3 regions of the Oscillibacter hominis genome follow, and region 3 is predicted to be linked to each of the others. Evidence: riboswitches for the same ligand, from Rfam matches in the RefSeq annotation. Region 3 holds a riboswitch; each other region holds the start of a gene.
What was found. A riboswitch is a leader RNA that binds a small molecule or an ion and turns the genes downstream of it on or off. The one in region 3 is predicted to bind cyclic di-GMP.

Region 1 (9,850 bases), 740 kb from region 3:
GGCAGTGCCCGGGCCTCCTCCGTGTGGATGGCCTTGACGATGGCCCGGGGATAAGCGGAACGGACCGCGCTGGCATAGATCATCCCATCCAAATAGACGTCGTCGGGATACTGGCCGGTGCCGGTGACCTTTTCCCGCACGTCGATGCGGGGCACCCGGGCGCCCACTTTCCACTCCTGGCTTTCCCGGGGCACCTCGCCGATCCGAAACACCTCCGCCGCCAGCAAAATGGCCTGAATGATCTTCACATACCCGGTACACCGGCAGATGTTGTTGCGGATGGCGTAGGCCACCTCTTCCTCCGTGGGGTCGGGGTTCATGTCCAACAGCGCCTTGGCGGAGATCACCATGCCCGGGATGCAGAAGCCGCACTGGACCGCGCCGGCCTTGCCGAACGCATAGGTATAGACCTCTTTTTCAAAATCCGACAACCCCTCCACGGTCACGATGGCCTTGCCTTCCAACTTGTCGGTCTGGGGGATGCAGGCCTTGGTGGCCTTCCCGTCGATCAGCACATGGCAGGTGCCGCAGGCACCCTCGCTGCACCCGTCCTTGACGGACGTCAAATGCAGTTCATCCCTCAGATAGCGCAGCAGCTTCTGATTTTTTTCCACGCTGACCACGCGGCCGTTCACGGTAAATGTTGCCATCGTCCATCTCCTTACCCAGCGGAGCGCTGTTCGTTATTTTTGCCAGATGCGGAGGCTCTCCTCCGCGCTCTTTTATCCAATTATACTATTCCTCACCGGGGACTGCAAGAGAAAATGCTTCCAATTTGTTTGGATTCATAAAAAACTTTTAGCCTTTTCCAGCTCCCATCCCACGATGAGGCTGCCCTGGGTCACGGTGATCTTTGCCTCTTCCGCCACAATGTGGTTGCTGACCCCCAGGGGGAACTCCGGCGTCAGCACCGCGTCCTTCAGCGGATACTGGACGCCCTCTTCCCCCACGCCGGTGGCAGGCGCCCCGAAACAAAAAACCGACAAAAGTCCCCACTCCGGCCCTCTGGGAATGGTCAGGGAGCTATTGCACAGGGCCGTGTAGACAAACGCGTCGTCATAGAGATACCCACGGGCCCCTCTGCCGTCCAAAAAGAGCAGCATCTGCAAATTGGACAGGGTGTGGTCCAGGCGTTTCCCTCCGGTCCCACCGTAAATGTAAAATACCTTACAGCCCTTATCCAAACCGATCTTTGCGGCCATCATGGTGTCCGTATCATCCTTTTCCACCGGAAGGCGCATCCGGTTGGGAAAATCCGGCGGCTCCGCCATGGAGTCAAAGTCCCCGATCAGCAGGTCCGGGCGGATTCCCTCCTTTTGGCAGGTCAGATACCCCGCGTCGGCGGCGATCACATAGTCGCCGGCCTCAGGGCGGCAGTATAGGCCGTAATTTGTCCCGGCCCCGAAAATAAAACAGGCGTTCATTCCATCCCTCCCTGCAGTTTTGTACAGTTTACCACAAGTCGTCCTCCTTGACAAATCCATTCGCCTTTGTTATAGTAAATGCGACAATTCCAAGGGGCGCTGGCGCAAGCCGGCTGAGATCGGGCGTATCGCCGCCCAGTCCCTCGAACCTGATCCGGGTAATGCCGGCGTAGGAATGCGATGATATTGTATGCTGACCGCATTGCGACGCCCCATGGCTCGCCATGCGGGATTTTTTTTACGGAATTGGACTCTATTCACGAAAGGATTGTCTCCCCATGCAAAATGCAAAGGTCAAATGCCTCTGCGAGGCCGCCATCATGCTGGCCCTGGCCCAGGTGCTCAGCTACATCAAGATTGAGCCCCTGCCCAGCGGCGGCTCCATCGACCTGGCCATGGTGCCCATCATCTTCTTCTGCTTCCGCTATGGCCTGGCCTGGGGCACCGGCGTTGGGTTCGTCTACGGGCTGATGCAGTATTTCCTGGGAAATGGCATTGCCATCTCCTGGACCACCATGATCGCCGATTATCTGGTGGCCTACACGCTCTTAGGTGCAGGCGCGGGATTCTTCCACGGGAAAAAAGGCGGCATCTATCTTGGCACCGTCATCGGCACCTTCCTGCGCTTTCTCTCCAGCTTTGTGGTGGGCGCCACGGTCTGGGCCGAATATATGCCGGAAGAATTTTTAGGCATGGCCATGACCAACGAGTGGGTCTACTCCTTCCTGTACAACATGACCTGGGCCCTGCCCGACGCCATCTTATGCGTCGTGGCGTTTGCGCTGCTGCAAAGACCGCTTCGCAAATACTTTGCCTGCGCGGACCTAAATCAGGCGTAATGGAGCCCCGCTCCGGAAGCAACCTTCCGGGGCGGGGTTTTTGATTTTTGCGCACGCCTCTCCTCTCCTGCTTGTCCCAAATTTCCCATGCGCTATTGACTTTTCCCTCCCGTTTCCTGTATAATTAAAAGCAATATAAGGAGTATGCCAAGTGACCAAACCCATTTGGGGCTGGCAAAGTTATATCTGAACATGCATTGTAATCGCCTTTGCCAGCGGAAGAGGCGGTTTTCTTTTACCAAGCGTAAATGGACCGTAAAGTCTCTCCCTTTCGTCTGCCGGCATTCCGCATAAAAATATTTGGCAAACCTGTTGAAAAGCAGGGACGCAATGCTATAGGGGCTAATCAAATTTGTATGCCAGCCAGCTGCCCACTTCCGGGATGGACCCGAGGCTTGCCAAATGATACTTGCGGCAAGCTCTTTTTTATGCGAGGTGATTCTATCGAACAATTTCAACATCCCTTCCCGCAGAAGAGAACAGAGGAAATGAAGAAAGGTGGAACAATTTTTATGAGGAAAAAGATGCTCAGCATATTCCTTGCCCTGTGTCTGGCGCTCTCCCTCCTGCCCACCGCCGTATTTGCGGAGGAGCCGGAAGCCCCGGCCGAGCCTGAAGAGGTTATGGAACCGGTGGAGGAGACCCAGGAGCCTGAGTCTGTCCTTGCAGAGGCCGGAGCGGCCTATCAGAGCGGACAGGACCAGCCGACCGAGGCCGCCAATGAGGCTAAAATTGGCGACAAGGAATTTGCCACGCTGAAAGAGGCCGTGGCTGCGGCCGAAGACGGCAACACCATTATCCTGCTGGCTGACGTCACTGCCACAACATCTGACAACAGTGTGGCGATCGATAAAGCAGTCACGCTCGAACTGGCTGGACACTCTCTGATTGCAAAAGAATATGGCTGGTATTCTTTGAAGGCAGAAATCACTGTGAAAAACGGCACCGTATCTTATGAGAAAAGCGACGGATTGTCAATCAGTGCTCCCGTAACGATAACGGACTGCACTTTGACAGGCTCCACAGGGTCCGCAGTAAAGCTTTCCTCCGGCGGTTCCCTGACCGCGAACAACTGTACCTTTGAAATGACAGGCAATGGCAGTGCAGCAATCAACGGTACAGCGGATCAGGTGCGCCTGAACAACTGTACCGTGAAAGGCGGCACCAGCACGTATGCCATCAATCTTGACTCCAATGACGTCCTGCTGAAGGACTGTACGATGAGCGGTGGAACATTCGAAACCATCTATGCCGCAGTTTCCAACGCCGGCGGCACCTTTACGGTAAACGGCGGCTCCATCACCGCAAACGCCGGAAAGCCAGCAGCTTCTATCACCTGGAATTCCAAGGGTACCCTTGTGATGACGGGCGGCGTAACTGTTGCAGGCTCTGTAAAAATGTATGGTAACCCAGACAACGCGGGCGGCCATATTCGTCTGGAAGGCGGCTATTACAATAGCGATACCACACTGGTCAGCAATAAGCCCGCCAATGTGGAGGTCACCGGCGGCTTCTATACCGCGAACAGCAACGTCACGGACTTTGTAAGGGCTCCCTACATGGTGGTTGCCAATACAGACACGGCCACCAAGGAAACATATCCCAAGGCTATCGCCGCTCCGGCAGAGGGCGCCGTGGCCTATGCCGCCGATGTGGAGGGCGGCACCTCCTATATGGACATCGACGTTGCAATCGCGCAGGCAGACGGTAAGCCCATCCTGCTGCTGGCGAACGTGACACTGGGCTCCCTGCCCGCAAACACGGTCATCAATGCGCAGAACAAGTCGGTGACCTACAACGGTTCTCTGGCCCAATTGGTGTCTACGGGCGCTGAACTGTCCAACGTGGGAACCCTGACCGTCAACGATGGAACCATCGGTGGCTTTACCATGGAGGGCAAGCAGATCACGGCCGGATTCGTGCCGGAAGCCCTGCGGGCCGTGGTTGTCAAGTACATCCCCGACAACTACAGCATCGGCGATCAGAGCAGCTCAAGCGGCAAGGTAGCCGCAACCAGCAGCTTTGGCGCCACAATCGGCAGAACAGGCTACGAAACTCTGGGCAACGCCCTGTCCGTGGCTTGCCGGAACGACACATCCTCCGGCCAGGTCAACGATGTGGTGGTTATGCAAAAGGATGAGGCTTCCTACTTTGAGGCCCTGTCTTACGCCACCTACACGCTGGACCTCAATGGCCATAAATTAGGCAGTCCTGACCCCAACCCCAATTCTTCTGAACCCAGCTACGGATTTGGCATCATTCCTGTAAAGCAGTCAGCCCTCTCCCCCAATTACGCCAACATTACGCTGACGGACAGTGCCACGGGCGGCGAAATCATCGGTTATGACTTCGGCGTGGTGCTGAACGGCGAAGTCCTCGGCGCCAAGCTGGTCTTGGACGGCGTTAAGGTCACGTCCACCGCTGGTGAAGGCGTCTACTTCCCCGGCCAGGAAAACAGCTCTCTGACCATCAAGAGCGGCACGGAAATTACCGGCTCCACCGGTCTTGGCATCAAGGGCGGCAACGTCATCATTGAGGACGGCGCAAAAATCACCGGAACCCGGGAAACCTCCGAGGTTCCCGACGCAGCTGTTTCCAGCGGCATCTCCGATCTGACCGGTGACGCCGTCTATGTGGAGTGCGGCTACAACTTCCCTCTGTCTCTGACTATTCAGGGCGGCTGCTTCTCCAGCAAGGCCGGCCAAATGGTCCGCATGCTGTTTGCTGAGAAGACTGAAGTGGAGGAAACCGTTTCCATCACCGGCGGCTACTTCTCCGCCAAGCCGGACAGTACGTACCTTGCAAAGAACTACTATGTCCAGCCCAGCGATCAGGAAGGCTACAGCTACATGGTCAGCAACAGCGCGGTGGCCCAGATCGGTGCCAACAAGTATGGCACCCTGGCCGAGGCAGTGGCTGCGGCTGAGGACAACGCCACCATCAAGCTGCTGAAGGATACGGATTCCGGAGACATGCTGAAAGTCGGGAAAAGCATGACCCTGGACCTTGGCGGCCACACGTTCACCTCTACCAACAGCAGCTATGCGGTGGCGGTGATTGGCGGCACTTTCACGGTGAAAAACGGCACCATTTCCAACACCTCTAAGGATGGAGTGGCGCTGTATGCCCAGCAGGCCACCGTCGTAGTGGAAAACGGGGCAAACATCCTGTCGAACGCTACCGCCATACAGGTGGGTAACTGCATCAAAGATAAGGCGGGCGTCTATTGGGGCGAGGCCATTGTCAGGCAGGGCGCCCATGTGAAGGGCGACGCAGGCGTTCTGGTGGCCGGCCCCTATCCGGTCGAATCCCTGCAACCCGGCGGAACTCTCTCCGCTGAGATGAGCAGCCGCTCCAAGCTGACCGTCACCGGCGGCACGATCGAGGGCGTATCCTACGGGATCACCGGAAACGGAACCTATCATGGGACGGAGATTACCGTGAGCGGCGGCACCGTCCGCCAGAGCGGAGCGGACGGCGGCGCCCTGTATCATCCCCAGAACGGCGTGCTGAACATCTCCGGGAATGCTGTTTTGGAAGGCGCCAGCGGCGTGCAGCTGTGCTCCGGTGAGGGCGTCATCGCCAATATCACCGGCGGCTCGATTTCTGCAACCGGAGAGGACCTGAGAGCCGGCAAGACCGGCGACGGATTCATCCCAGACGGCGCGGCCCTCTCTGTTGTCAACCGTAGCTATCCCGGCGGAGCTCCCAAGATGACTGTGTCCGGCGGCTATTTCTCCGCCAAAAACAATGCCTCCGTCCTGGCCTACACCTGGAGCGGCAATGCGGCCAGCCCGTGGGAGCAGGCCAACGAGTACCTCACCCTTTCCGGCGGACGGTTTACCTCCGATCCCACCGCCTACCTTGCCGCTGAATATCTGGCCGTGACCGAGGATTACACCACCGGCGGCATCACCTATCGGTATGCAGTGCAGGAAAAGAAGAACGATGTTGCAGTGGTCGTGGCTCCTCCTGATGTGAAAACCCCTGAAAACGCCAGCGATGATCTGATTGCCGTCGCTGAAGAGATGGCTGAGGCATCGAAATCCACTCCCGCCCCCAAAGGATTGGATACTGCCGCCAACAAGGTGGCTCAGAACACAAATCTGACCAGCTCGGACACCAGTGTCAAGAATGCTCTTGAAAAGGCGAATATTGATACCGCAAATAAAACCGTCACCATCGTGGTACAGCCCTATCTGGCTGTTGAGGTAGTGGATTGCGTCCAGGAGGGTGCGGAAGCCAAGCTGGAGCTGAATATCACCCCCATGTACAACACCGTGGCCACTACTGCAGAAAATCCGACAACGGCAAGCTCAATCGTCATAGGTACCAATGCCGCAGTAGTCGGCTCCGCCAAAACCATGACCGTCACCACCCCCGTAACCATCACCATCCCCCTGCCCGATGGCTTTGCCACGGAGAATCTGAAGGTCCAGCACACCAAGTCCAACGGCAGCGTTTACTATTACCAGGCTGTTGTTGAAGGCGAAACTTCCAAGACTGCAGCCTTCACCGTGACCCACGGCTTCAGTAAATTCGTCCTGAAGGCCGACAATCGTACTGCAACCGTCACCTTTAAGAACGGTGAAACCATTGTGGCTGAAAACCAGTCCTTCACGTCCCTCAATGTGGGCGACACGCTGCCCACCGCCACCAAGAGCGGCTACAGCTTCAGCGGTTGGACCTTTGAGGGCATCTCCGGCACCTATAAGACCCTGACCGACGATCTGCTGGATGCTTTGGACGGAAAGACTGTCACCGCGACCGCTAAGTTCTCCTCCAACTCCGGCGGCGGTGGCGGAGGCGGCGGCGGCTCCTCTGTCGTCACACCTCCCACCGGCTGGAAGAACCCCTTCACCGATGTGGATGAAAACGACTGGTGCTATGACGCTGTAAAGTACGCGGTGGAGAAGGGCCTGTTCAACGGCACCACCGACACCACCTTCAGCCCCGACGCCACCATGACCCGCGGCATGCTGGTCACCGTGCTCTACCGCCTGGAGGGCTCCCCCGCTGTCGCGGCGTCTGCCTCCTTCAGTGATGTGGCCGCTGACAGCTACTGCGCCAAGGCTGTGGCCTGGGCCAGCGCCAACAGCATCGTCAACGGCTTCACCGAAGACACCTTCGCTCCCAACAGCAACATCACCCGGGAGCAGATGGCCGCCATCCTGTACCGCTATGCGCAGTACAAGGGTATGAACGCCGTAACCCTGGAAGAGAACCTGACCGCCTTCCCCGATGCCGACGACATCTCCGCTTACGCCGTCTCCGCCATGAACTGGGCGGTGGGCAAGCAGCTGATCACCGGCAAGGCCGACGGCACCCTGGCTCCCAAGGGCAACGCGACCCGCGCCCAGGTGGCTACCATCCTGATGCGCTATTGCGAAACCGTGGCAAAATAACAAGCCCAAAAGAGACCGGAGCTTTCGCTCCGGTCTCTTTTTAGTTGGAGCTAAAAATCCTCCACCACTTTGGTGCGGATTACCTGAGAAATATTCCAGTTCCCTAAAATGTAGATCGTATTCATGGCTCCGGCTCTGGCGTTGACATAGAAGGACACCAGCGGATCCACAGAGCCGTAACCCGGCAGGTAGAAGCCCGCCATGGCCAGGGGCATATCCTCCACAGTCTGGATGTCATCATACATCCGATTGAGTGAGTACGGAGTTTGAGCAATATAAAAATCATACTCCTTGGGCCGCGCCTGACGCCAAACCGTCACTTCTTTGTAGCGCACATCTGTAAAGACCACCCGGCCGTCCGCCAGTACTACGTCAAAGGCCGGGCTGTTGTAGACCAGGTTGACCGCACGGATACAGGCCCGGTTTGCCGGCCGGTTGTAGCAGGGTTTATCCGACACCCGCACCAAATCCAGCACTCCGCCTGAGCGCACAATGGCCAAGGTAATCACCTCGCTGGCGCTCATGGGTATGCTGCTCTGATAGAGCACTGTCCGGGGGGAGCGGACGCTGTAGATGGTGACCGTGCGGAATCCGTCGATCACATTGAAATAATTGCCAAGATTTCCAAACGCCAGGTTGTTGGCTACGATTCTTGACCCAACCGCCACCCGGACAGGCTCCCCATCCGCTACAGCGTTGAGAAAACGCACCGTCGCATATCCTGGGTATTCCGGCCGGACGCCGGGCATGGGCATCCCCACGATGGGCGGCAGGGGGATCACCGGTGTCTGATCCGGGTTTGCCACAGGAGGCTGGTCTACGATGGGCGGCAGAGGGATCACCGGCGTCTGATCCGGGTTTGCCACAGGAGGCTGGTCTACGATGGGCGGCAGGGGGATCACCGGCGTCTGATCCGGGTTTGCCACAGGAGGCTGGTCTACGATGGGCGGCAGGGGGATCACCGGCGTCTGATCCGGGTTTGCCACAGGAGGCTGGTCTACGATGGGCGGCAGAGGGATCACCGGTGTATCTCCCCCATCCGGCACGACAGGCGGTAAGGGAACAACGGGGGTGTTTTCCGGCAGGGGCGTTGCCGGCACATCCCGGAGATCATTTTCTGTTGGCATGGAGTGAAGCTCCTTTCAAATGATTGCGCGCAGTTTCATTGCGCGCCTGGTTCATTGTATGCCCTGAAGCTTCTGTTTGCCTGTCACAGGTCTCTCCTTCATTGATAAAAATGTCGATTTTTAGGTATAACCCGCATCCAGCCGTCCATACTATTACTGTGCGTTTTCCGAAGGAGCAGACGCTCCGTCAGAGAGCATAAGGAGGGATTCTTTTGAGCCAGGCAACATTGTATACGCTCAACTGCACAAACTGCATTTTTCTGGAGAAGCTGTTGGATAAAAGCGGCATTCCCTACGAGAAATGTACGGATGCAAAAGCCATGCGCAAGCTGGGCTTCACCACCGTGCCGGTTCTGGAGGCCGACGGCCGTCGGATGTTCTATCCGGAAGCGGTGGAGTGGGTCAATCAGCAGAGCAAAGAAGAGGCCTGATCCCAGATGGGATCGGGTCTCTTTTACAATCCCTACTTCCCTCTCTGTTCGTCCAATATCTCCTCCTGAAAAAGGGAAACCAGCAGCCGTACAGTCATCCGCTCCGCCTCTCCCAACGCCTTTCTCATCCGCCCGGCCTCCTGCTCACCGAGCCTGTCCGATGCGGACCTTGCGGATACCGCATCAATCCCCTCTTTGCATTGCGCGATGTAATCCAGGCAAAACGCCAGCTGTAAAAGGTCTGGTTCGTCCATGGCCCCCCTGCCCTTCCCCACAGGCCATACAGCGGGCCTGCCGTGCCGCTTCAGTGTTTCCTGCACCAGGCAGAGAATCTGCCGTAGACAGGCCATGGTGGCCGCATTTGGGCTCCCCGTCCCTTCCAGCTGTATTGCTTTTATGTCTGCCGTGTCAATTCTCCTCTCTCCCATTGTATCTTCCGCCGCAGTGCCCATCGGCTGATCCGGCAATTTGCGCACTGCACATCAGGGCGATCTCTTCTTCGTACATAAGTTCGTTCGTTTTAAATGAACTATTATGGCAACAAAATATTGTCAATGGGGACGCCATACAATTGGCACAGCCGCACCAGGGTCGTGGCCTTCAGCGGAACCTTTCCCCGCTCCC
Region 2 (9,850 bases), 880 kb from region 3:
AGTTTACATGGAAACGCCAGATTTGTCAACTGTGCGTGTTGCACGCAAAAATTGAAAAATAGCGGGGCGGATTTGTACAAAATATTTGATTCTGTACAAAATAAAGAAAAAAGCAGGGCGGGGCCGCATTCTTCAGCAGTGGAATTGAAACTTGTGAAAAAACCTGTTATACTTCTGGACAAACAGATCATACGTTGGGAAGGCGCGCTATGAGCGACAGGGAAGAGAAAAAAAACTGGGTTCTTGGGCTGATTTGCGGCGCACTGATGGGCGGCGGCGCGATTTTGCCGGGCGTCAGCGGCGGCGTGCTGTGCGTGGTGTTTGGCTACTACCGCCCCATGATGGAAATTCTGACCCACCCCAAGCGGGGGCTGAGCAAATACTGGCGGATGTTCGTGCCCGTGGCGATGGGCTGGGTGCTGGGCTTTTTCGGCTTTGCCAAGCTGATTGCCGTCTTGTTCAGCGCCTCGGAGCTGCTGGCCACCTGGCTTTTTATCGGTTTGATCGTGGGCACCATGCCCTCGCTTTTCCGGGAGGCGGGAAAGGAGGGCCGCGGATGGCCCTCCTGGGCGGCGTTGACAGTCTGTGCCCTTGCCATGGGGGCAGGGCTTTATTATGTGGGCCATGTTGCCACCGTGCAGGTGGAGCCTAACTTCTGGTGGTACACCTTCTGCGGATTCCTCTGGGGACTGGGCATTGTGATCCCCGGCATGACCACGGCCTCCATCCTGATGTCCCTGGGGCTCTACCAGCATCTGACAGAGGGTATCTCCAATCTGGACATCGTGGTGATGACCGCCTGGATTCCGGGATTGGTGGTGACGGTGGCGCTGCTGTCCAGGCTGATGAGCTATCTGTTCCGCGCCCATTACTCGGTGGCGTTTCATGGGGTGGTGGGGATCGTCATTGCCTCCACAGTCATGATCATCCCCACGGCCTATACAGGCGCCGGAGAGGCCCTTGGGGCGGCGGTGTGCTTTTTCGGCGGGTTTGCCATCGCATTTTTACTGGATCAGATCGAATAGACATCCCTCCCTCCGGGGAGGGATTTTTTTGCATAGTTTTCCCATCTTGAGCCAAAATAGGAGCATGATGTAAGGGAGGGACAATATGACCAGACTGACGCTGTTGGAGCTTGTGGACGCGCTGGGAATCAAGGAAGTGCCGGAGATGTCAGAGTCGGAGTTTCACGACGCGTCGGAGGGACAGATGGATGCCGACGACCTGTTCCGGGAGCTTTTGCGGGGGGAGGGGCTGATCGCCTGCCAGGAAAAAATCCTCCGCTGGGCCCACGATCTCTATGGGCTTCCCCGTGATAAAGGGCAGTGAGGCTGTGAGATCGGGTGATCTTCATGGATGGAGCCGTGGGAAATGCTGTAAAATAAAGAAGAAACAAGAGATTTAAGTTGAAATTTCAAAGCCTGCGTGGTAACATAAACCCATGTGTAGGGCAAACCCGGCGAAAGCCGGCGACGCAAAGCTATAGGATCGTCAGACATCTACGACAGCCAGCTGCAACACAGAAATTGGGGAACTTTAATTTTTCCCTGTATTGATGTGAAACCGTGTTAAAACTGTCGCTGCAACTCAACAGCGGCAGTTTTTTACTTCGGCCGGGGTGGTTGGCGTACGCTTGTGGGAGGGAAGCAGCAATGGGCAATCGGGAAAATCGCGGCTTCACCCTTCAGGAGGCGCTGTTGGCCGTTGTGCTGGTCGTTGTATTGGCGTCCATCGCGATTCCATCCGTGCTCACACTGCGCCAGAGCCTGAAGCTTCGGGAGCTGGACGACACCGCCCGTTCTCTGTATCTCACCGTGCAGAATGAGCTGACCGTCCGAAAGGCCACAGGCACCCTGCCGGACCTCCAGGCGGCCCTGACGCCGGAGCAGAGCCTGGAGGTTTTGGGAGCAAAGCCCCAGGATGCGGAGGACGACACCTGGACCGGACTCTATTACATCCCTTCCTCCCAGGCGGAGGAGCTCTTTCCCGACGCCTGCCTGACCCTTTCTACGCTGGCACCGGAGGGCAGCTTCCTGCTGGAGTTGGACCCGGCCGGCGGCAGCCTGTACGGGCTTTTTTATGCTGAGCGGCCGCTGCGCTATTCGGAGGTCACCGCCCTGTCCAGCCGCAGCAGGGAGGACCGCAAAGCGGTGGAGATCGGCTATTACGGCGGCTTTTCCGCTGCTGCCGCCGGGGAGAACCCGGCGCTCAAGCCCACGCTGGAGGCAGTGAACAGCGAGGATCTTTACATAGTGTTTCACTGTGCCGGCCTGAAAGAGGCGGTGATTGACCAGAGGAATTTGACGCTGACGATCACCGTGGCCGACGAGTCCGGAGCGGCGGATCACCGCTGGAGCCGCAGCTACACGGGCGGCGACGCGGAGTTCAGCGTGCTTGCCACGGGAGAGGTGACCACGAGGCTGCTGTTGGACAGCCTGCGGCAGGGAGAGCATTTTGCGGAGCTCACCGAGGGGCGTTTGACGCCGGGCGACAACCTGACCGTGACGGCGGTCATCACCTACAGTGGAAAAGAAGAGGTCCTGCGGGGCGAGACCTGGATCGCGGTGAACAGCCTTTTTGCGCAGAAGCGGGAGGCGGAGGGCGCTGTGGAGTTGGACGTGGCCTGCCTGCGCCATTTGAACAACCTGCGCGGCGACTGCTATGAGGGCCGGGCCGGAACCAGCATCCGCCAGACGGCGGACATCGCTTTTGCCCCGGACAATTGGCAGGAGCTTGTGATGCCCGGCGCATCGTCGGGGGAACGGCCGCTGTCCGTCTTTTCCCCCATTGTAAATGAGCCCCTCTTCAGCGGCGGCACCAGCTATGACGGCTGCGGGAACCTTTTGGAGGGGTTTCGGATCGCCGGCGCTGACTCTGTGGGGTTGTTCAGTTCCCTGCGGGGGTGCACCGTGCGCAATGTGCGGATGAAGGATGTGGCTGTCAGTGCCGCCGGGAGTTACGCGGGAGCCTTGGCCGGCAGCATCGGCGGGGAGTCGGCGGTGGAAAACTGCGGCGTCTGGCAGGGGAGTTCCGGTTCTGTGACGGCCCGGGGCAGCGCTGTGGGCGGCCTGGCGGGCCGGTGCGAAAGCGGCACACTGCGGATAAAAGACTCCTTTTCGGCAATAGACGTCACCGGAAACTGGTACGTCGGCGGCCTGGTGGGCCAGGTGGACGGCGGCTTGCATGTGGAGCGTTCCTATGCCTCGGGTTCGGTCACCGGCAACTCAAGGGTGGGCGGCCTGACGGGGCTTTGCAGCGCAGGCGGAGTACTGGAACTCAGGGAGTGCTATACCACGGCCTCCGTGACCGCCGCGCTCAGCGCCCCGGTCACCGCCCAGCGGGCGGAGGAGGACCAGGCCGGCGGCGCCATCGGCAATGCAGGCGGCACGGTTCGGTGTGTCGACTGCCGTGTCTACGGCAAGGTGACGGCTCAAACCGCCTCCGGCGCATTTTTCGGAAAGGGCGCGCTGAGTGCAAGCGGATGTGTCTACCTGGTTCAGAGCGGCTATAACGATGACCTCCCCCAAGCCGGTCAGGCCGGATTGACGGCAGCCTCCTATGGGGAGTTGGAGCGGGCGGACAACAGCGTGCGCAACAGCCATCCCCACAGCCACGAACTGCGGGGGCTGGCATTCCCCTTCCCCATGGTGACGTCGGACCACTACGGCGACTGGCCTCTGGAGACGGAAGCCCCTGTGGAGTGGGAACTGCCTTATGGCCTTTGCTATTATGAGCGGTATGGTGATGGTTCCTGGGGCTTTTATGGATATGACCGGGAAAACACGCTGAAAGACAGCCTTGCCGGGAATGAGAAGTCCATTGCGGAGGCCGGTTACGGCGTTCTCTTGCTGAGGGGTGAATCGGCGGACGGATGGTTCCAGGGATACGGCGACGCGGTTTTGAACCCTTCGGTCGCGGTGGTATGGGGCGGGGCAAGCGGCGACCTGCACCCCCTCAGCGACAGGGGGCAGGAGCTTCTCAGCCCACTGCTGCTGCCTGGGAAGGCGGTCTATGAGACGAAGACCGGACGCACCTTGACCTTCAATCTCTATTTTGGAGCGGCGCTGTCCCTGGACACCCTCTATCCCTCTGAGCAGGAGCCCTTCCAGCTTCGCACGGCGGAGCACCTGGAGAACATCGGCGGCCACGCCGGAAGCTGGTGGAACTTTCGGCAGACCCACGACATTGAGGCCAGAGCTTCCACGGCGCGGATCGACAACTATTTGGGCTGCACGGTGGACGGAGGAGGCAACCGGATCACGGGCCTACAGGATACGCTGTTCCTCTGGAACAACGGCACGCTGCGAAACCTCCTGCTGGAGGAGGTGGATATCCGGCAGCTGGATGCCTGCGCTGCGCTGGTAAACAGCAACACCGGATGGGTGGAGCGCTGCGGCGTTACGGGAAGCATCACCGGGACGGGAAGCGACTCCGCCGCTGCACTGGTCTCTTTGAACAGCGGCTACGTGATCGACTCCTGGGCCCGGTGCGATGTGGAGGGCCAGGGAGCCTCCGGCGGACTGATCTTCCGCAGCGGCGGATCGGTTTCCGGCTGCTATGCGGCGGGAACCGTGTCCTCGGGCTTGGGGAATGCGGCGGGGCTGGTGGTGGAAAACAGCGGCACCATCGCCTCTTCCTATGCAAACTGTACGGTGACGGCGGAGCGCGGCAGCGCGGGCGCCCTGGTCTGCACAGGGGGCACCATCACAGACTGCTACGCCGCGGGCTCCGTAACGGCAAGAAACACCGCCGCGGGAATCGCCGCCGTGACCGGAGGCAGCCTTCGTGCGGAGCGCTGCTACAGCGTGGCGGAGATCAAAGGCGGCTCCTGGCAGTACGGAGTGGCTCCCTTAGGTACGGCGGAAGCGTGCTTGTGGGGCTATGGGCCGGGATACAACGATGCACTTCAGGGCGGCGTGGGCCAGCCCATCACGCTGGCCGAACTGAGGGTGCTGCGCATGGCGGGGCCCTGGACACTGGACACGGCGGTGGAGCAGAGCCATCCCTGGGCGCAGGAGCTTCAGGGGAAAGCCTATCCCTATCCGCGGCTCTCTGCCCTGGACCACTGGGGAGACTGGCCTTTGAGCAGTGAGCAGATTGCCGCCGGAGATCTGGGGGCTGTGATCCTCTGCGGGGAAAACAGCGCAGGCGGGCCGGACGGGAACTCCGAGATCGTGGGCCTGAGCATCGGGCTGGATGGAGAACCGGCGTCCCAGTGGCCGGTGCGGGAGAAAAACTGGCACCCTCTGGGCTATGGCATCCTGCTCAGCGGACGGATGGACGGATCGGAGTGGACGGTCACCTATACCAGCAGCCGGGGCGGCACGGTCCGCATGAACCTGAGCGCGCTCAACAAGATGCCGGAGCTTGCGCCGCCGGGAATGAACCTCTACCTCATCAGCGATCCGGAGATCATCAATGGCGCCAAGGATACCACGGACCTTGTGCTCTCGGATGGGAAGACCTCTTACCGGTTCCGGATCGGCTATGATTCCAGCAAAGAACCAACAGTGAAATTCATCGGATAAAAGGGGAGACCACATGGGCTGCGCCAAGTCAAAACTGCATAGCCGGCGTGGCGCGTCGCTGCTGCTGGCCCTTGGCGTCTGCCTCATCTTCGTACTTGTGGGATCGGTGGTGTTGGGGTCGGCCACCGCCAGTGCCTCCCGGCTCAAGGACCGTCGGGCACGGGAACAGGCCTACCTCTCCCTGAGCTCCGCGGCGCGGCTCCTTCAGGAGACGCTGGCCGGATCGGAGTGCAGCGGCTGGATCAGCCGCACGGAGTATACCTGCGGCCGGGAGGAGGATACCGCCGGGCGCTGCGACAGCCTCGTGGGTGACAGCAACTTCCTCACTGACGCTGCCTGGCCGGTATTCTGCGGCCGGACAGGGGGCGGCGGCTACACCGTCAGCGCCGAGCATATGGAGGAGGTCCACGCGGGCCTTGAGATGGACGACGCCTACCGGGCGGTGTTCACCCTCACCACAGACAGCTCCGACTATGTGATGACCCTGACCTTTGAGGCCACGCTGACCCACTCGGAGGCCAGGGAGACCTCCTCCTGCTCCCATGAGACCACGGAGGTCAACGAGGATGGGGAGGAAGTTTCGGTGACGGAGACCTATGACGTATACACCACCACCGAAACCACGGCGATCGTGTGGGACGGCGGCACCATTTCCAAAGGGGGTGCCAAGAGTGGGTAAACGCTGCAGCCGGGGCGAGACGCTGGTGGAGACGCTGACGGCGATTCTGCTGGTGACGCTGGCCAGCCTGATGATGGTGCGGATGTGCCTGAGCGGAATCCAGCTCAACCACTCTGTCAGAGTGCGAGAAGATGCGTTCCGCGCGGAGCGGAACATTGCTGAGCTCTGTGAGGAGAGCCGGTCGTCGCCGGGACAGGTGTCCATCCGCGGCAGCGGGCGGGAGGAGACCTATGAAGTCCGTGTGGCGGGCGGCGAGGGCAAGCTGACCTCCTATTCCCTTGTGAAGGAGGGGCGGTGAGATGAGAAGAAGCAGGGGCTTTACCCTGGTGGAGACGCTGGCCGCCGTGGCGATATTGGTGATCCTGATTGCCACCATGTCGCTGGGCCTTGCCTCCGCATCGGATACCTACCGCATCTCCCTCTTTGACGCGGAGAGCGCCACGCTGGCCGACACGGTGGATACGGCGCTGGGCGATGTGCTGCGCTACGCCGCATGGGAGCGGGAGGACCGCTTTACCAACCCGGACTACGGCGTCTCCGGGGGACGGCTGTTCCTGAAGGAGGGGAAGCTCTGCATCAATCCCTCTCCCCTTGACGAGGATGCCGAGGGGCTCAGGATCACGCCGCTGATCAGCGACGGAGCCTATTCCAATTTGGAGCTTTCCGGGTTTACTCTCTCGTATGAAGACGGGGTCTTCCGCGGAAGCTATACCATTGCCTCCGAGGGAATCTCAAGAGAAATCGAGTTTTGCTTCCGCACACTGCGGTGCGGTGGGAATAAAGGAGCGTAGGGCCATGGCGTATACGAGACTGGGGGACCTGCTCAAGTCTGTGAACCTCATCACCGACGAGCAGCTGTCCGCCGCACTGGAGAACCAGAAAAAGACAAAGCGGCGGCTGGGCGAGGAGCTGATCGCCGAACATGTGATCACGGAGCAGCAGTTCATTGAGGCGCTGGAGATGCAGCTGGGTGTGGAGTTCATCGACCTGAGCCAGATCAGCATACCGCCCCAGATGGCGGAGGCACTCCCCCGTGGAATCGCAAAAAAGTACGCCCTGGTCCCGGTTCGGCTCAATCAGAACACACTTTACATCGCTATGACCGACCCGCTGAACTTCATGGCCATCGAGGAGGTCAAGACCGCCACCCGCCATCGCGTGGTGCCCATGATCGCGACCTCCGAGGCGGTGAGCCGGGCCATTGCCTCCCTCTATGGCAACGAGGGCGCAGCCCGGGCCATCGAGGAGATGCAACGGGAGATGCGCACGTCGGAGGGGGGACGGGGGCCGGATCCCTTCCAGGCCAATGAGATTGGGGACGACGCCCGCTCGGCGCCCACTGTCCGGCTGGTGAACTCCATCATTGAGCGGGCCATCTCGGAGCGGGCCAGCGACATCCACCTGGAGCCGGAGGAGGGCGAGCTAAGGGTGCGCATGCGCATCGACGGGCTGATGCGCGCCGTGATGTCGGTGCCAAAGGCGCTGCAGTCGTCGGTGATCTCCCGGCTGAAGATCATGGGGGGCATGGACATCACCGAGCGCAAGGTGCCCCAGGATGGGCGGGCCAATGTACGCATCAAGCAGTCGGACGTGGACCTGCGCATGTCCACCCTGCCCACCATCTACGGAGAGAAGTTTGTCATCCGCCTGTTGGATAAAAGCGCCCGGCTTCTGGACAAAAGCCGGATCGGCCTCACCGGGGAAGACCTGGGGAAATACGAGCGGCTGCTCCGCCAGAACAGCGGCGTCATCCTGATCGTGGGCCCCACCGGGTCTGGAAAATCCTCCACCATGTACACCATGATCCGGGAGCTGAATACGGAGCAGGTGAACCTGGTGACGCTGGAGGACCCGGTGGAGTACAACATCGCCGGCATCAATCAGGTGCAGATCAACGAAAAGACCGGCATGACCTTTGCCGGAGGGCTGAGGGCCATTTTGCGCCAGGACCCGGATATCATCGCCGTGGGCGAAATCCGGGACGGCGAGACCGCCCAGATCGCCATGCGCGCCGCCCTCACCGGCCACCTGGTGCTTTCCACCATCCACACCAACGACGCCATCTCCACGGTGGAGCGGCTTTTGGACATCGGCGTGGAGCCCTACCTCATCGCCAGCGCCCTGAGCGGCGTGATCTCCCAGCGGCTGGTGCGCCGGATCTGTCCGGAGTGCAGGGAGGAATACCAGCCCTCGGAGGAGGAGTTGGCGGACATGGGCCTTCCGCCGGACACGGAACATAGATTCTGCCGGGGCAAGGGCTGCCCCGCCTGCTTTGGCACAGGCTACCGGGGCCGCACCGGCGTATTTGAGCTCCTGGTAGTGGACCGGAAGCTGCGAAGTGCCATTTCCGACGGTATCGGACGGGAGGAGCTGGCCGCGCTGGTCCGGCGGGAGGGGAAGTTCACCTCCCTTGCGGACAACTGCCGCCGCCTGGTGCTGGAGGGCGTCACTACCATTGAGGAGGCAAGGCGGATCACCAATTCCGCCGATTATGACTATGAGAGCTGAGGAACTGATTCGCAGCGCGTCGGAGGCCGGTGCGTCCGACGTGCATCTGATCTGTGGCCTTGCGCCCAGGTTCCGCATCAACGGGACGCTCTGCCCTCAGGGGGAGGAGCCGCTGACAGCGGAGGACTGCGAAGGCCTTGCCCGGGAGCTGGCCGGCGCGCAGTTTTCCGATCTGGAGCGCACGGGCGAGTGGGACGGCGCCGCCACCATCGCCTCCCGCCGGGTCCGCATCAACCTCTTCCGCCAGCAGGGCCGCTACTCCGGTGCGCTGCGGCTGCTTGCTGAAAAAATCCCGGCTCTGGAATCCCTGGGGCTGCCGCCTGCCGTGGCCGCCCTGACGGAGCTGCGCAGGGGAATCGTGATCGTCACCGGCGAGACGGGCTCCGGCAAGTCCACCACGCTGGCGGCCATGATCGACCGCATCAACCACAGCCGTTGTGAGCATGTCCTCACCTTGGAGGACCCGGTGGAATACCTTTACACGCCGGACCGGTGCGTATTCAACCAGCGGGAGGTGGGCCCGGACACCCGGAGCTATGCCGCGGGCCTGCGCTCGGCGCTGCGGGAGGACCCGGACATCCTGCTCATCGGCGAGATGCGGGATTTGGAGACCATCGAGACGGCGCTGACGGCGGCAGAGACCGGGCACCTGGTGCTGACCACGCTCCACACCGGCAGCGCGGCGGACGCCGTGGACCGGATTGTGGATGTGTTCCCTGAGGCGCGCCAGCGCCAGATCCGCATGCAGCTGTCCATGACCCTCCAGGCGGTGCTCAGCCAGCAGCTGCTGCCGCTGCGCGGCGGGGAGGGCCGGGCTGCGGCCTGCGAGCTGATGGTGGTGAACCACGCTATCCGGAATCTGATCCGGGAGGGGAAGACGCCCCAGATCGCCAGCGCAGTGGCCACCTCGGCTGCCGAGGGCGGCATCTCCATGGACAACGCTGTGCTGAAGCTGTACCGGGAGCGGAAAATCTCCGCCGAGACAGCCCGCCAGGCGGCCCATGACCCGGACTTTGTCCGGAAGAATCTCTGAGCGAAGGGATGATCTGATTTGCTCACCTTCAAATATCGCGCCATCTCCCGGGACGGGGCCAAGGTCAGCGGCGTGGTCGAGGCCTTTGACGAGTATGAGGCC
Region 3 (9,850 bases):
GGGATTGTCATAGACGGTGGGACTGCTGCCATCAACTCCAAGCTCGCCGGCCTTTATCTTAGAGATCAGACTGGCACCGCCTCAATCACCAATGGGGCAGATGTTTCAATTACATCTGAGCAGTTTGGGGTTTTCATGGCTGAAGGCGCTGCGAGTCCAGAAATTGAAAACAGCACGATAACAATATCCTCAGGGGAAAAGGCGTTCCTGAGAACTGTTCCCACATTTGGCTATGATGTGTGCCAAAGAAACTGGGCCGGTGACAGCGAGGATACTGCAACTGCTGTAGCGACAAAAGACCTGACGAATGGATTTGCTGCAAGCAAATACCTCAAGGTCATGCCCGCTGCACATACCGGCGGGACAGCGACCCACACGGACCGTGCAATTTGTGAAAACTGCGGGCAAGCTTATGGCGAATTGGCCCATGAGTTCAGCAGCGCCTGGACATCGGATGCAAGCGGGCATTGGCACGCATGCACTTGCGGAGCAAAAGCGGATGCAGCTGCCCATACCCCTGGCGCCGCAGCGACAGGAACTACCCCGCAGACCTGTACGGTATGTGGATATGTCATAGCTCCGGCAACTGGCGGGCACCAGGGCGGAGGCTCCGGTGGAGGGGGCAATCATGTTGTCATATCCTTTGACACAAACGGCGGCGATGACATCAAGAACATAAATAAGAATTTTGGCTCAAGCCTCGATTTAAGTGACTACACCCCTATGCGGGATGGATACATTTTCCAGGGGTGGTATTTGGATCAGGAGATGACTAAACCGGCTGATGATGTGAAGCTGACGAACGATACCAAGATTTATGCCAAGTGGGAATGGGATAACCCCTTTGGCGATATCAGCAAGGAGGAGTGGTTCTACAGCACTGTGGAGTTCGTTTACACGAGCGACCTGATGAAGGGGACTGATATTGGCCAGTTCAGCCCCAACAGCTCGACAACTCGTGGGCAGATAGCGGCCATCCTCTGGAGGCTGGCGGGCAGCCCCGATGCGTCCGGAGGCGATTTTGCGGATGTGGCGAGCGAAACATATTATGCCGAGGCCGTCCGCTGGGCAGACAGTGAGGGGATTGTGAACGGCTATGGAAATGACCTTTTCGGCCCGGACGACCCCATCACCCGTGAGCAGTTCGCCGTAATGCTTTACAACTACGCCGGGAAACCGGCTGCCCCCAATGAGGACTTGGCCTTCAGGGACTGGGAGCAGGGCAGCGACTACGCGCAGGACGCCCTGCGCTGGGCTGTGAGCGAGGGTATTATCTCCGGCAAGCCTGGCAACATCCTTGATCCCCGGGGACAAGCCACCCGTGCCCAGGTGGCAGTTATGCTTCAGCGGTTCCTTGAAAAGTAACGGGCCGGGCACCATCTGCTGTAAATTGAAAAAAGACTCGGATAGAGCGGGCGGACAGAACTGTTTGCCCGCTCTATCCATAGTTTGGCTGCAGTTCCATCAGAGGAGGCTGATGGCTCTGGTTATGCGGAAAAGATCGGAGAATGTACCCATTTTTGTAACGGTGATCAGATAGAATAGGCAAAACAACCGGCAGAGCGGGCTGCCCCATAAGCCCCTCAGCCCGGTAACGGAAAAACTTGTTTCTGGAAAGAGAAAATGTAAAAATAATTTCAAAATGTATCCAGATGTGTAACCGACGGCGTGTAGACTGGGTACACAAGAGCAGAAAGGAGGCGGCATATGCACAGGGTACTGGCAAACGAATACCATACTACTGTCGTATGCATCGACTCTTATCAGGACAGGATCCTGCGGGGGCGGCTGTATAACCTGATGCTGGATGGGTCGGTTCCCTTCCATGGGTTCATTGAATTCCTCATGGCCATGGAGACGATCCTGGATCAGATGAACTTCCCACAGCCATTTACCGCAGAGCGCTCCTTCCGGCCAGTGGACAAAACGCTCCCCCAGGTGCGGACGGAAAATATGGAGCAGCGGGGCCAGGCGGCTACCTTCTCCATCAAAGTGATTTTCCGTCAAAACGCCAGCTGGCAGGGAACCGTTGCATGGCTGGAGGAAGGGCGGGAAGAGAGCTTTCGCAGCGTATTGGAGCTCAGTATGCTGCTCAACAGCGCCCTGACTGATGCGGGACAAAGCGATGAATACGAACTGAGAAAGACATCCCCACCTGTTTGACCTGGCATGGACAGCACGCAGGTCATTGAGAAAAATGTGTCAGCAACAGAAATATCTGAAACGGCAAACCGCCCGAAAGAGCGGGACGCAAAGTTTGGAGGCTAAAGCCCGCCATCCGGGGGCCATGCCTGTCCGGCCGCCACATATTTCGATCTCAATAAGAAATGAAGGGAGAACGAAATTATGGCAACAACAAGGAAGCGGCTTTTGTCGCTGGTGATGGCAGTGATTATGGCGTTCAGCCTGCTGCCCATCAGTGTGCTGGCCGCAAATGAGAGCGATGTCAAAAAACAGACTACGGAGCAGATCGTCAACAAGGGAGGAACCTCCTATTACATGGCGAACGGCTCCGACGGCAGCGCATCCAACTACGATGTGTCCGTCACCAAGGAATTGACGGCCACCGGAGTGGAAAATGAGTTCAACGTGAAGGTGAACGTCACCTATAAGAACGCAACCACCACCACCCAGAGCGCCGACGCGGCGACCACGCTGATCATCGATACCTCCGGCTCGATGGACTACTGCGCCGAGTGCGGACAAAACAGCATGGAAGAGCACACAGAGTGGCACCAATACTGCCCCGACGGCAGCGGTAAGGAGTATGTCCGGGGAGAGTGGGTTTCTACCAGCAAATACAATGGTTATTATGCCTGTGCCAACTGCGGCAAAAGAGAACGCAATCACAATTCGGAGTTAGTTACCACCTATGAATGCAGCGACTGCGGCAGCACCCAGTCCCGGATCATGGCGGCCCAGGCGGCGGCCTGCGCCTTCCTGGACAGCTATGCCTCCGGCGCACAGGCGGGCACCCACCGCTATGTGTCTCTGGTGACCTTTGCACAGAGTGCAAATTCCCGGGATCTGGACACGCAGACCAGCGGCAAACAGTATTGGGTGGACGTTACCGACGCCACCGCACTGCAGCGGGCCAAGGACGTGATCAACGGCCTGAGCGCCAGTGGCGGCACCAACACCAGCGGCGGCGTGATGCTGGCCAACAACCTGTTCACCCAGAAAAGCGTGAACAGCCAGGTCGCGGGCATTGACAACAAGTTTGCCGTGCTGCTGACCGACGGCCAGCCTACTTACCGCAGAGACGCCAGCAGCAATGATGTGGATTCAATTTCTAAAGACGGCGGAAATGGCTCTGAAACAAGCAGCTCCAACAGCCGGGCGGTAGAGAATACCTGCAAAACTCTGGTGAACTCCACCGGCGTGGACCTGTTCGCCATCTCTTATGGTTTGAGCGGCAACATTGTCAATGGCAGCGGCACGACCAAGACCATCACCAGCTGGCTGCAGGACGACTGTTATGTGGGGAAGCGTCCGGCCGACGATCCCACAAACCCCAATCGGAGCGACGTGTTCATGGCCGGCAATTCGGCGGCTCTGAACAGCGCCTTTTCCTCCATTCTCAACAGTATCGAGCAAAGCGGTTCCACCGGTGAGGCGGCGGGCGATATCGTCTCCGGCGGAGCCGTGGAAACCAAGGATAAGTGCATCGGCTTTGTCCAGTTCACCAGCGCCAACGGCGCCACGCAGGCCGATGGTGAGATTGTCTGGAACCTGGCCGGAGCCGCCAAGGATACCACCGGCGTGCCCGAGGGCTACACCTCCTACACCATGACCTACAAGGTGCGCCTGGACAACACCCAGGACGGCTTTGTGGAGGGAGAGGAGTACTCCGCCGGCGCGGCCTCCTTCACCTATCAGGACGCCAGTACCGGTAACGAGTACACCAAGACTTCCCCCGCCCCCATCGTGAAGGGCTATTTGGGCAGCCTGGTCTTCAACAAGGTGTCTCATCACACCGTGAACGGCAAGCAGCTGCTTCTGCCTGGTGCAAAGTTCACCCTGACCAGCACCAGCACCAATCCGTCCATCGTCCGTGAAGCCACCTCCTCCGCGGAGGAGGGCCACAAGGGCGAGGTGCTGTTCGATGAGACCATCCCCTCCGGCTATACCTATACCATGAAAGAGTTCCCGGCTCCCGAGGGTTATGTGGCCAACGACAGTGAGTGGGCCGTGACCGTCAACTACGGCGAGGTCACCATCACCTCGGTGAAGGGCGACGCCCTGAGCGATGGCGGCAGCGTGGTCAACAAGCTGGCGCAGACCTACAAGGACCTCACCCTCACCAAGAGCTGGTATATGCCCGCCAATCCCCAGGGCGGCGAGTCTACCACGGCCATCTACGTCAACGTGTATCAGGACGGCGGCAGCGAGGCGTTTGCCACGCTGTACCTGAACGGTTCCACGGCTACGGTAAATAACTGCGCCGACAGCAATGTCCGCGTCGCGGCCACCCAGAACACCACGACCAAATACTGGGAGTACACCCTCACCGTACCCGACAACAATCCGGAAAACGGCGGCAGCCATACCTACACCATCTCTGAACCTACGCTGACCGGCTTTGATCAGAGCGGCAGCGGTTTGGCCCTGATCAACACCGCCACCGGCAAGACCTCGATCTATGTGGAGAAGGAGTGGATCCTGCCCGAGGGCGTGGAGCTCACCCTGCCCCGCACGGTCCAGGTGGAAGTGCTGCGCAACGGCGAGAGCTTCGGCGACGGCGGCCACACCTACCTGGATGTGGACAGCAGCAAGGCCACAGGAAACACGGCTGCCTCCCTTGAGCTGGATCTCTATGATAGCAACGGCGAATACTATACCTATACCGTAAGCGAAGTCACTGCCTCCACCTATCAGCTGGTGTCCATCACCGGTGAAGGCAGCCAGGCCGAGCCTTTCGTGATTACCAACACCGTGGCCAATGAGACAGTGCCCGTAACGGTCAGCAAGACCTGGCAGGATGCAGGCGACGGCTCCAAGCGGCCCGCGTCCATCAACGTCCAGCTGCTCCAGGACGGCGCAGCCTATGGCAGCGCTGTGGAGCTGCGGGGCGAGAGCTGGAGCCACGAGTTCGGCAATTTGCCCAAGTACAGCTTCCTGGATCAGAACGGCAAAGAGACCACGGACCTGAGCAAGGTCGTCTCCGTGAAGGCCCACACTTATACGGTGCAGGAGCTGGGCAATTTTGACGGCTACACCTCCTCCGCCGAGGGCCTGACCCTCACCAACACCCGTCAGGAAACCGGTTCCATCACCGTCACCAAGTACTGGGAAGACGGCATTACCGGCGGCCACACCGGCTCGGTTGTGGTGCGGCTGAACGACGGCACCGTGTATGAAGACAAGACCCTGAACGAGGGCAACGACTGGACCGCCTCCTGGGAGAATGTGCCTCTGTTCGACGCCACCGGCAACAAGATTACCTACACGGTTTCCGAGGTCAGCGGACCTGAAAACTACGTCCCCGTCATCTCCTATGGCGACAATGACGAGACCTCCGCGGTGTTTGTGAACGGCGCGGCCTCCGTGGCCATCACCAATACCCCTGATGGCAGCGGGGAGACCACCTCCGTCACCGTGAACAAGACCTGGAACCACCCCTCCGGCTACACCGCTCCCGGCGCCACCTTTACCCTCTATCAGGAAAAGGAGGACGGCAGCGAAAAGACAGCCTATGTCTATCCCGCGGACGCCGGATGCACTAACCCCGCGGAGAACGTGACCAATACGTACACCTTCACCAACCTGCCCAAGTACTATTTTGAGCAGGATGAGGAAACCGGCGAGTCCATTGCGGTTCCCTATCGCTACACCGTGGTGGAGTCCTCCGTCACCAACGCCAATGGCGATGCTTACACCAGCAGCGTCACCACCGAAACCGGCGCGGACGGCAATGTGATTTACAACTTTGTCAACACCATCACCGGCAGCGTCTCCGTCCAGGTCAGCAAGGAGTGGATCGACCTGCTGGCAGGCAGCGACAGCAGCCGCAAAGCCCAGGCTGAACTCCAGCTGGAGCGCAGCACCGACAACGTCAACTGGGAGGCCATGACCGGCAAGACGGTGTCCACCAATGTGGATAAGACCTTTACGCCCTGGTCCGGCCTGGAAAAGTACGATGCAAGCGGCCGGCTGTACAGCTACAGAGTGACTGAGAAGGCCATCATGGGCTATGAGACTCCCGTGATCTCCGACGATCTGGACAGCTCCGCCAACTTTGAGTTCAAAGTGACCAACAAGCTGGCCCAGAGCACTACCGGCGCCTTCACCGTCACCAAGAACTGGGTGGACGGCAGCGCCGCCAACGCGGATCGTCCGGCCATCACCCTGAAACTGAAGCAGGGCACCAGCGTGTATGGCACCGTCACCGTGGCGGGCAACGGCACTGTCACTTTGGCCGACGGCAGCAAGCTGGCCGCCGATCAGGTGAGCGCCAATGTGAACACCACCAACAACAGCTGGACCGTCTACTTCAACGGACTGCCCCTCTACAACATCGGAGCTTCCTCCGTCACGGCCTATGTGTATTCCATCGAAGAGGCCAGTGTGGAGGGCTACCAGAGCTCGACCGTCAACCATGAAAACAGCAATTCCGCCCTCATCACCAACACCCTGACCCAGGGCGTGAAGGATGCGACTGTCACCAAGCTCTGGGTGGATCCCACCAACGAACATCCCGACGTGACCTTCTCTCTGAACGCCAGGCTGGCAAGCGGCGCTCCCGTGACCACCGTCGACGGGGCGGCCCTGCCCACCACCATCGTCCTGACGCAGGATGAGGAAAAGGCCAATGCGGATGACAGCGACAACATCTACCTGGCTGTGGGTGCCGGCACCAACGAGTGGAGCTACACCATTTCCGGCCTGCCCAAGTACAACGACAACCGCAGCGAGATCTTCTACACCTTTGATGAGCCCACCGCGCCCGAAGGGTATACCAAGAAGGCCCTGGAGGTGGAGGGCAAGGTTGTCCCCAACGCCTTCGTCAACACCATTGAGCAGGCCACGGTTTCCGTTGCCGGCACCAAGGCCTGGGACCGCACCGTTGAAGGCGACTACTACGTTCCCGGCACGGTTGAGGGCATCTATGTGGCCCTGTACCGCGACAACAACCAGCTGGTTCCCGAGAGTGAGCTGGCCGAGGGCGTCACCAACCCCCTGTATGTGACCAAGGGCGACGGCGACACCGATGCGCTGTGGAGCTTCTCCTTCGGTAATCTGAACAAGTATGCTGTGGACGGCGACGGCCACGAGTACTCCTACAGCGTCAGCGAGGTCTACTACGAGACCGTTGAGGGCCAGCAGGTCCTGCGCAAGGTGGAGAACAACGGCTCCATCGTCTTCGGAAACGACACCTATGACGTCACCTATGGCGAGAACAACAGCATCAGCAATACCTACAATCAGCCTCAGAAGTACTGGTACCGCGTGGACACCAGCTACACCACCGTCCAGTCCGGCACTACCATCTTCTCCTACAGCTCCGCCGGCACGGTGCAGGAGTTTGCGGGCCCCGGCACGCTGAGTGTCGATCCTGCGGACTATGCAGCGCTGAAGGGCATTCCCTTCGAGTATGTCTCTGACAACACCCGCGCCTTCATCGACGTGAAGGATGGGGAGGACACTCCGCTGGAGTTCACCGGTGATGTGTCCGTCACTGTGGATCAGATCAACCAGGTGTACGTGATCCATCTGGAGTATGTCCGTACCCTCTATAAGCTGACCACCAATTACCAGTATCTCACTCCCCAGACCATCAACGGCGAGGTCACCAGCGAGGTTTATCCCTCTACCACCGATCCTGTTCAGCAGACCGGCGAGACCACTGATGTCGAAAAGTATGTGGATCCCGGCAAGTACACCGCGACCCAGGCCTTTACCACCGAACGCAAGAGCGCTCCCGCGGGCTATGAGATCGTGAAGGTCACCCTGCGCAACGGAACCGGCGAGGTCCAGACCGTGGAAGTGAAGGACGGAAGCATCACCTTCCCCGACAGAGGAAACTTCAACAGCGCAGATGTGACCGTGACCTACTACTACGAAAAGATCACCGCGGAGCATCAGACCATCGGCGACCAGGTCACCTTCACCAAGAAGGGCGACGGCGGCGAGATTGTTAGCAGCAGCAACAACAATCAGATCACCACCAACGCGGTGTTCGGTCTGTTCAGTGACGCCAGCTGCGCCAAGGAGTCCTTCATCAAGGAGCTTTCCATCGGCACGGACGGCAAGCTGACCATTACGGCCGGCAAGGGCCAGACCACCGACCTGGGCGCGGGCACCTATTACCTGAAGGAGACTGCGGCGCCCACCGGATATGTGATCGGTGCGGAAACGGTCTATAAAATCGTCGTTGCATCCAATGACACCTCCCACTGGTCCGGCAACGTCTGGTATCCTGAGACCACCTGGACCATCACCGTGGACGGCAAGACCGTCAGCAATACCGATGTGGTCAACAACATGCTGAAGGATACCTACAGTGTGGAGTACTACTTTGAGACCGGCGTCAACAGCAATGCCTATACCCAGAAGAGCGAATACCCCAACAAGACCGATTTGGTCATCACCTATTTCGATACCATCTCTTCCTCCGCCTACGAGCTGGGCAAGGATGGCATGGGCCTGGTGCCTGAGGGCTACAGCCTGAATGCGGCCAAGACCGGCTCCAAGACGCTGACCTATGCAATGGTCACCGGCAATCCGGCCCAGAATGTCATCAAGCTGTACTACGATCTGGATATGACCCAGAGAGAGGACCTCTCCGTCACCAAGAGCTGGATCGGCCAGGCAAAGACCGCCACCGTGGGCCTCTTTGAGACCGTGGACGGCGTGGAGACCCTTTCCACCCGTTCCGATGCGGTGAAGACCATCACCAGCAACGCCACCTGGTCCAACCTGGATGAGTACACCGACGGCGGCAAGGCCATCACCTACGCGGCCTACGAGGTCGTGGACAACGGCAACGGCACCTACACCAAGCTGACAAGCGGAGACACCGTCACCATCGACGGCGTCAAGTACCTGGTGAGCTATGCGGACAACAGCATCACCAACCGTGAGCTGCGGAGCGTGACGGTTACCAAGGCCTGGAGCGGCACGTCTGACGCTGAGAAGGCTGAGGTCAGCCTGAAACTCTACGCCGGCCAGACCCAGGTCAAGGCCAACGCGCTGAACGTGGCCGTGGGTGACGAAAACGGCATCATCACCCTGAATACCGACAAGGGCTACAGCGTGACCTATTCCGACCTGTATGCCACCGATGAGCAGGGCAACCGCCTGGCCTACTCCGTCCAGGAGCTGGATGCTTCCGGCAATGCAGTGGCGGCAGGCAAGCGCATCACGCTGAACGGTGTGAACTTCACCGTCGGCTACAGCGGAACCACCGTAACCAACACCAAAGAACTGGGTTCCATTTTCGTCACCAAGTCCTTTGAGGGAATCGACGCCCTGGGCGGCGACTTCCTGATCACAGTGAAAAACGGCACCGGCGACAGCGCCGAGACCGTGGCCCTGCTTAGTGTGGACGGCAGAACTGTGAACGGCCAGCAGACCATGAAGCCCAGCAGCGGCGACGGCAAGACCACCGCTTACAGCTGGCAGATCACGGGCCTGCCCACCGCCAACACCTACTATGCGGCGGAGTCCGGCGAGGAGGTCGCCAACTACACCCTGCAGGCTGACACGGTCAGAAGCGGCAGCACCACGGTGGATGCAAACAAGGCAATTGCCCTGAAGAATGTCTACCTGCGCGACAACGGCAAGATCACCGTGGGCAAGACCTCCAACCATAACGGCACCTACAGCATCGGCGTTTACTCCTATGACG

Region 1: another riboswitch for cyclic di-GMP. It lies ahead of H8790_RS04920 (S-layer homology domain-containing protein); the one in region 3 lies ahead of H8790_RS08660 (Cna B-type domain-containing protein).
Region 2: another riboswitch for cyclic di-GMP. It lies ahead of H8790_RS04245 (hypothetical protein); the one in region 3 lies ahead of H8790_RS08660 (Cna B-type domain-containing protein).

The regions. Positions count from the first base shown of each region.
Region 1 is NZ_CP060490.1:987,010-996,859, reverse strand. Features, by position in the region: gene xdh (selenium-dependent xanthine dehydrogenase) at 1-650, opposite strand, end outside; gene H8790_RS04930 (thiamine diphosphokinase) at 786-1,424, opposite strand; TPP riboswitch at 1,507-1,617, shown strand; gene H8790_RS04925 (energy-coupled thiamine transporter ThiT) at 1,703-2,263, shown strand; cyclic di-GMP riboswitch class I at 2,556-2,638, shown strand; gene H8790_RS04920 (S-layer homology domain-containing protein) at 2,776-7,668, shown strand; gene H8790_RS04915 (DUF4397 domain-containing protein) at 7,719-8,795, opposite strand; gene H8790_RS04910 (glutaredoxin family protein) at 9,008-9,226, shown strand; gene H8790_RS04905 (hypothetical protein) at 9,259-9,654, opposite strand; gene H8790_RS04900 (helix-turn-helix transcriptional regulator) at 9,759-9,850, opposite strand, start outside.
Region 2 is NZ_CP060490.1:846,042-855,891, forward strand. Features, by position in the region: gene H8790_RS04235 (DUF368 domain-containing protein) at 210-1,025, shown strand; gene H8790_RS04240 (hypothetical protein) at 1,111-1,329, shown strand; cyclic di-GMP riboswitch class I at 1,440-1,520, shown strand; gene H8790_RS04245 (hypothetical protein) at 1,653-5,528, shown strand; gene H8790_RS04250 (hypothetical protein) at 5,542-6,207, shown strand; gene H8790_RS04255 (type IV pilus modification PilV family protein) at 6,200-6,505, shown strand; gene H8790_RS04260 (type II secretion system protein) at 6,507-6,998, shown strand; gene H8790_RS04265 (GspE/PulE family protein) at 7,003-8,715, shown strand; gene H8790_RS04270 (type IV pilus twitching motility protein PilT) at 8,705-9,748, shown strand; gene H8790_RS04275 (type II secretion system F family protein) at 9,767-9,850, shown strand, end outside.
Region 3 is NZ_CP060490.1:1,729,049-1,738,898, reverse strand. Features, by position in the region: gene H8790_RS08670 (S-layer homology domain-containing protein) at 1-1,365, shown strand, start outside; gene H8790_RS08665 (hypothetical protein) at 1,708-2,163, shown strand; cyclic di-GMP riboswitch class I at 2,216-2,307, shown strand; gene H8790_RS08660 (Cna B-type domain-containing protein) at 2,347-9,850, shown strand, end outside.